Regions from separate parts of the Xanthomonas hyacinthi genome, predicted to be linked through region 1. Evidence: riboswitches for the same ligand, from Rfam matches in the RefSeq annotation. Region 1 holds a riboswitch; the other holds the start of a gene.
The links. A riboswitch is a leader RNA that binds a small molecule or an ion and turns the genes downstream of it on or off. The one in region 1 is predicted to bind cobalamin.
Positions count from the first base shown of each region.

Region 1 (3,423 bases):
GGCGTCGATACGACGGTGCCCATTCTGGCCGCGTTGTTCTTCGCCGGCGTGCTGATCCCAGGCACCCAAGCGGCCATCTATGTCCTTGCCGGCCAAATATATCCCACGCCCATCCGCGCCACCGGCGTGGGCCTGTCGGCTGGCGTCGGACGGCTGGGAGCAGTCACCAGCGCCTTCATTGGTCCGCTGCTCCTGGCATCGCATGGCGCGGCATTTTTTGTCGCGTTGGCGGTGGCAATGCTGATCGTAGCTGGCGCGCTTTTAGCGGTTCGGCATCGGATCAACCGAAGAGCAGCGGCACTCTGAGGCAATGAGAGTCGTGTTGGGAAGAGGAAATCATCGAATGTTGAATCAAGTAGCGATAACAAAATCAGCGCCTATCTTCGACTCGGGCGACGATGGCCTCAAATACCAGTCGAGCCGGTTTCGGTGGCCGGCCGGCATCCGGCTTGCGCACGTAGATCGTGTCCGCTGTCGCGCGTGCGGGAATCAGCGGCTCCACACGACGCCAGAACGCATCGGCGACCACCCACGACTCGTCACGTTTCGCCAAGATCTCGCTCCGGCGCCGCGCCGAATGCGGCGCGCATCGACAGGTCACACTATTTACGGATAAGTTATTGGTCGTTGATGAAGTGCGCACGCGCTGCACACGGGCCAACTTAAGCAATTGAAAATACGATGCTTTCTACCCGTTCCAGCATTGGGACGACAGACAGGCTCAGCGAGGCGTAGCACGCGGACACATCGGAAGTCGTGAGTGAAAGCGGCATCGGGCGCGGCCGTGCGGTGCTGCGCTGTCGTCTGCAGGAGAAGCGTCGGTTCATAGGTTTTGGAAAGACTACACGTTCGCTGTGCGCCGCCGGCGCGTCCCCCGCAAATCCACAGGTCGCTTGACCCGCCGCCGCATCCGGCCTATCGTGCGCTCGCCGAAGGTATCCATCGCTTCATTCGGATGAAGGGATGGATTTAAACGGGAATCCGGTGAAGGCCGGCGCCGCAAGCGCCTGCCCATTCCGGAGCTGCCCCGCAGCGGTGAATGGAAACGACCTCCGTCAATGGCACTGGGCCGGCGCATGCCGGCCTGGGAAGCGGCGGACAGTAGGCGCGCAGCCGGCACGGTGCGCTCGTCCATCAGCCCGAATACCGGCCCCGGCCGGAGGACCTGTGCGTCCTCCGATTCGACCTGGCGTCTCCGCGGGGAGGCGGCCGGAAGCCGTGCCGCGGCCCTGCGCCGCGCCACGTTCTTCCGCCTGCCCGCGTGGCGCCGGTTCGCCCGCGGGGGCGAAGGTCGCTGGCGTGGCGGGCGTCCCGTGCGAACGGGCGGACGGCGCGCGGTTCCTTCGTTCCTCAATGCCTATGAACGCAATGAGGAAACGCAAATGACGATCGTGACCAACCTGGGCTTCCCGCGCATCGGCGCGCGGCGCGAGCTCAAGCGTGCGCTGGAAAGCTACTGGCGCCGCGACACCGATGGCGCCAACCTGCAAGACACGGCGCGGCAGCTGCGCCAGCGGCACTGGCGGCTGCAGGTCGAGGCCGGGGTGGAGCTGCCGCCCAGCAACGACTTCAGCCTGTACGACGCGATGCTCGACACCGCGTTCCTGTTCGATGCGATCCCGCAGCGCTACCGCGCGCTGGCCGATGCCGATCCGCTGGCCGGCTACTTCGCGATGGCGCGCGGCACGCAGGAGGACGGCCTGGACCTGCACGCGCTGGAAATGACCAAGTGGTTCGACACCAACTACCACTACCTGGTGCCGGAACTGGCGCGGCGCCAGCATTTCCGCCTGCGCGGCGACAAGCCGCTGGCCGAGTTCCTGGAAGCCAAGGCGCTGGGCATCACCACGCGGCCGGTGCTGATCGGGCCGGTGACCTTCCTGCTGCTGTCCAAGACCGTGGACGGCAGCGATCGCTGGGCGCTGCTGGACAGCCTGCTGCCGGTCTACGCCGAACTGCTGCAGCAGCTCGACGCGGCCGGCGCCAACTGGGTGCAGATCGACGAGCCGGCGCTGGTGCTGGACCTGGACGCCGCCGCGCGCGAGGCCTATCGCCGCGCCTATGCGTTCCTGGCCCAGGCGCCGCGGCCGAAGCTGCTGCTGACCACGTATTTCGGCGAGCTGGGCGACAACCTGGAATTGGCCGCGGCGCTGCCGGTGGACGGCCTGCACGTGGACCTGGTGCGCGGCGTGGCGCAGCTGGACGCGGTGCTGCAGGCGCTGCCGGCCGGGCGCGTGCTGTCGGCCGGGCTGGTCAACGGCCGCAACGTGTGGCGCACGCCGCTGGACACTGCGCTGACCCTGGCGCGCTACGCGGCCGGGCATGTCGGCCGCGAGCGCCTGTGGCTGGCGCCGTCGTGCTCGCTGCTGCACGTGCCGGTGGACCTGGAGCAGGAAAAGACGCTGGACCGCGAATTGTCCACATGGCTGGCCTTCGCCAGGCAGAAGCTGCAGGAGCTGCGCACGCTGGCCGACGCGCTGCAGGAGCTGCCGCATGCGCAGGCCGAGCTGGACGCGGCGCGCGAGGCGCTGGCGACGCGGCGCGCGTCCGCGCGCGTGCATCGCCCGGACGTGGCCCGGCGGGTGGCGGCGCTGAGCGAGGACGCCGGACGCCGGCAATCGCCGTATCCGCAGCGGCGCGATGCGCAGCAGGCGGCGCTGCGGCTGCCGGCCTACCCGACCACCACCATCGGCTCGTTCCCGCAGACCGCGCAGGTGCGGCAGGCGCGGGCGCAGCACAAGGCGGGCAAGCTCGGCGATGCCGAGTACGACGCGTTCCTGGCGGCGGAGACCGAACGCTGCGTGCGCGCGCAGGAGCAGATCGGGCTGGACGTGCTGGTGCACGGCGAGTTCGAGCGCAACGACATGGTCGAATACTTCGGCGAGCAGCTCGACGGCTTCGCCTTCACCAGGCATGGCTGGGTGCAGAGCTACGGCTCGCGCTGCGTGAAGCCGCCGATCATCTACGGCGACGTGCAGCGTCCGGCGCCGATGACGCTGCGCTGGACCCAGTACGCGCAGTCGCTGACCGACAAGCCGATGAAGGGCATGCTGACCGGGCCGGTGACGGTGCTGCAGTGGTCGTTCGTGCGCGACGACCAGGAACGCGCGCAGACCTGCCGGCAGATCGCGCTGGCGCTGCGCGACGAGGTGCGCGATCTGGAGGCCGCCGGCATCGGCGTGATCCAGATCGACGAGCCGGCGATCCGCGAAGGCCTGCCGCTGCGCCGCGCCGACTGGCAGGCGTACCTGGACTGGGCGGTGCAGTGCTTCCGCATCGCCGCCGCCGGGGTGCGCGACGCGACCCAGATCCATACCCACATGTGCTATTCGGAGTTCAACGACATCATCGAGGCGGTGGCGGCGATGGATGCGGACGTGATCTCGATCGAAACCTCGCGCTCGCGGATGGAACTGCTCGACG
Region 1 covers NZ_CP043476.1:2,089,291-2,092,713, reverse strand. Annotated here, with positions in the region: gene FZ025_RS09455 (MFS transporter) at 1-306, shown strand, start outside; partial or broken gene FZ025_RS09450 (IS5/IS1182 family transposase) at 395-553, opposite strand; cobalamin riboswitch at 916-1,169, shown strand; gene metE (5-methyltetrahydropteroyltriglutamate--homocysteine S-methyltransferase) at 1,383-3,423, shown strand, end outside.

Region 2 (3,423 bases), 840 kb from region 1:
GCCGCGGTCCACGTCCAGCCGCGCGGTGTCCTGCGCGCGTCGCGCCAGCCAGTTGTCGCGGTTGGCGCCGTCGCTGCGGTTGCGCGGATCGGTGTGGCTGAGTTGCGCCGACAGTTCCCAGCCGGCCAGCGTCGCGTAGCCGGTCAGCTCGGCGCCGCGGATCCGCGCTTCGTCCACGTTGACCGGCAGGAAGCTGGCGGCATCGTAGGAGATCAGGTCGTCGACCCGGGTCTCGTAGACGTTGAACGTCCAGTTCCAGCTGTCGGCGTACTGCGCCACGCCCAGGTTGCCGCTCTTGGACTTCTCCGGCTTCAGTTGCGGATTGCCGGCGAACGGGTAGTACAGGTCGTTGAAGGTCGGCGCCTTGAAGCCGGTGCCGAGGCTGGCGGTGAGCTTGAAGCCGCCGTCCAGCGCCAGGCCCCAGCCCAGGCTGCCGGTGGTGTGCTGGCCGAACTGCTCGTTGTCGTCGCTGCGCACGCTGGCCTGCACCTGCTGCGCGCCGAAGCGGCCCTGGTACTCGGCGAACACGCCGGTGTTGTCGCGCTGGTCGACGTCGTAGGCGGTGCTGCCGGTGACTTCCTCGCGCTGCCAGTCGGCGCCGGCGCTGAGTAGCTGGCCTTCTGCCAGGCCGAAGTCGCCCTGCAGCGAGGCGCTGTCGCGGCGGCTGTCGAAGGTGCTGACGAAGCTGCGGGTGCTGCTGCCGGGCGCGTGGTAGTAGCTGTCGGCCTGGTCGGTGTTGCGGCCGAGCTGCGCGGCCAGGTGCACGCGCGCGGACGGGGTCCAGTCGAGCTTGCCGCCGAACACCTGCTGGGTGTTGTCGGCCTCGTTGCCGGCGAACAGCGCATCGCCGTCGTACTCGTTGCGGCTGTCGATGTTCAGCGCCTGGCCTTCGATGCGCAGGCTGTCGCTCAGCGCATAGCCGCCGCGCGCGCTGAGCGAGGTGTTGCGGTAGCCGTCGCGGTCCGGCTGGTCGACATAGCAGCCGGCGAACAGGCTGGCCGAGCCGTTGCAGGCGTTGATGCCGTCGGTCTTCTGGTAGCCGCCCTGCACCGACAGCCAGCCGCGTTCGCCGCGGTTGCTGAAGCCGGCGCTGGCCTCGCGCAGGCCGTGGCTGCCGGCGCCCAGGCTCAGGTTCTGCTGCAGGCCCTGGCCGCCGCGGCGGGTGAAGATCTGGATCACGCCGCCGATCGCATCGGAGCCGTACAGGCTCGAGCGCGGGCCGCGCACGATCTCGATGCGCTCGATCTGGCTCAGCGGCAGGTCCTGGAACGCGGCCAGGCCGGCGCTGGCCGAGCCGATGCGCACGCCGTCCACCAGCACCAGCACGTGGTCCGATTCGCTGCCGCGCAGGCTCAGCGTGGTCAGCTTGCCCAGCCCGCCCTGGTTGGACACGCCGATGCCGGCGCGGCCCTGCAGCAGCTGCGCCAGCGACGTCGCCTGGCTGCGCTCGATCTCGGCGCGGTCGATCACCTGCGCCGGGACCACGCTGTCCTCCACCGAGATCTGGGTGCGGGTGGCGGTGACCAGGACCTGGTCCAGGTCGGTGGCGGCATCGGCGGCGAGCGCCAGCGAGGGCAGGGACAGGGCGGACGCGATCGCGACCGAAAGCAGGCGGGACGACATGGGGCAACTCCGGCGCGCGGGCGCGCTGTGACGGCGGTGGAGTCGCGAACGGAAGGTGCAGGCGGACGGCGTCGGACGCGGCGCGGCACGCCGCGACGCCCTCCGCATCGCAACCAGTGGACTGCAAGGCCGGTCTCCGGGCTGGCGATCTGGGAGTCGGCACTCCCGGCTGCGACGCCTTCCCATGCCCAAGGCACAGTGGCGCAAGTCGTCAGCGCGGATCGCTTACCGTTGCGGGGGCAGCGCCGGCCTTGTCGCAAGACGCACCGGCTTCCCGTTTCAACCTGCAGGCCGGAGCCGGCAGGTCACCTTGAAGCGGCGCGATTGTACGCGATCGCCGCTGTTGCGCGCGGATCAGTCGTCGTCGCGCTCGCTGGCGTGGCCGTCGGCGTCGCGTTCGTGGTCGTGCTCGGCGTCGTGCGCATGGCCGCCGGAGGCGTCGTGCGCGTCCTCGGCATAGGGCGTGTCGCTGCGGTCGCCGTCGCGGTCGAAATGGGTGGTGGCCACCGGTCCGGCCACCGGCAGGCCGCGCTGCGCCGGCAGCTGCGCCGTTGCGGCTTCCAGTTCGCCGAGCAGTTGCGTGCGCCGCGCCTCGGGCAGTTCCTGCCAGTGGCAGCCGGTCAGCGCCCCTTCCAGCGAATACAGCAGGTTGAGGCTGGGCTTGAAGCCGGCGCGCTTGACCTTCAGGAACGCGGCCACCGCACCGGCCGCAGCCAGATCCTCCTGCGTGCGCAGGCCGACCTGACGCAGCCAGGCCGCGCTCTTGGGACCGATGTTGCGCAGTCTCTCGGTGCTCATCGCCGGCTCATCGCAGCGCGTCGACGAAGACCAGGGCGATCGCCTCCAGGCCGTGCTGGTCGTCGGCGTCGAAGCGCGCCAGGTCCGGGCTGTCCAGATCGAACACGCCGATCAGCTCGCCGTCGCGCAGCAGCGGCACCACCAGCTCCGAGCGCGAGGCCGCATCGCAGGCGATATGCCCGGGAAAGGCCTCCACGTCGTCGATGCGCTGGGTCTGGCCAGTGCTGGCGGCGGCGCCGCATACGCCCTTGTGCAGCGGGATGCGCACGCACGCGGGCAGGCCCTGGAACGGCCCGACCACCAGCTCCTTGCCGTCGTACAGGTAGAAGCCGACCCAGTTCAACCGCGGCAGCGCGTGGTACACCAGCGCCGCCAGGTTGGCGGCATTGGCGATGCGGTCGGGTTCGCCGCTGACCAGGGCGCGGGCCTGGGCGAGCAGCTGGGCGTACTGTTCCGGCCTGCTGCCGGTGAGCGTAGAGGAAGCGAACATCGCGCGAGTCTAGCAGCGGCCGATGGCGGCCTGTGCGCCGGCGCCCGGCCCCGGCTATCCTGCGCGCCCGCGCCGCATGCGCCGACCTCGAGGATCCTGCCACGATGCGCTTCCCCGCTTTCTACGTCACCGGCACCGATACCGGCATCGGCAAGACCGTGGCCAGCACCGCGCTGCTGCATGCGCTGCGCGCGCGCGGCCAGGCGGCGGTGGGCATGAAGCCGGTCGCCAGCGGCTGCGAGCGCAGCACGGACGGCTGGCGCAACGAGGATGCATTGGCGCTGCAGGCGGCCAGCGCGCCGCGCCCGGACTACGCCGACCTCAATCCCTATGCCTTGCCGCTGCCGCTGGCGCCGGAACTGGCCGCGGCCGCGGCCGGCGTGCGCGTGGAGCTGGGACCGATCGCGGATGCCTTCGCGCGGCTGCGTGCGCAAGCCGATGTGGTGGTGGTGGAAGGCGTCGGCGGCTGGGCGGCGCCGCTGTCGGCGACGCTGGACCAGGCCGATCTGGCG
Region 2 covers NZ_CP043476.1:1,253,141-1,256,563, reverse strand. Annotated here, with positions in the region: gene btuB (TonB-dependent vitamin B12 receptor) at 1-1,623, opposite strand, end outside; cobalamin riboswitch at 1,734-1,951, opposite strand; gene FZ025_RS05745 (TfoX/Sxy family protein) at 1,978-2,421, opposite strand; gene FZ025_RS05740 (GAF domain-containing protein) at 2,429-2,911, opposite strand; gene bioD (dethiobiotin synthase) at 3,016-3,423, shown strand, end outside.
Region 2: linked by a shared signal. The riboswitch ahead of btuB (TonB-dependent vitamin B12 receptor) and the one ahead of metE (5-methyltetrahydropteroyltriglutamate--homocysteine S-methyltransferase) in region 1 are both predicted to bind cobalamin.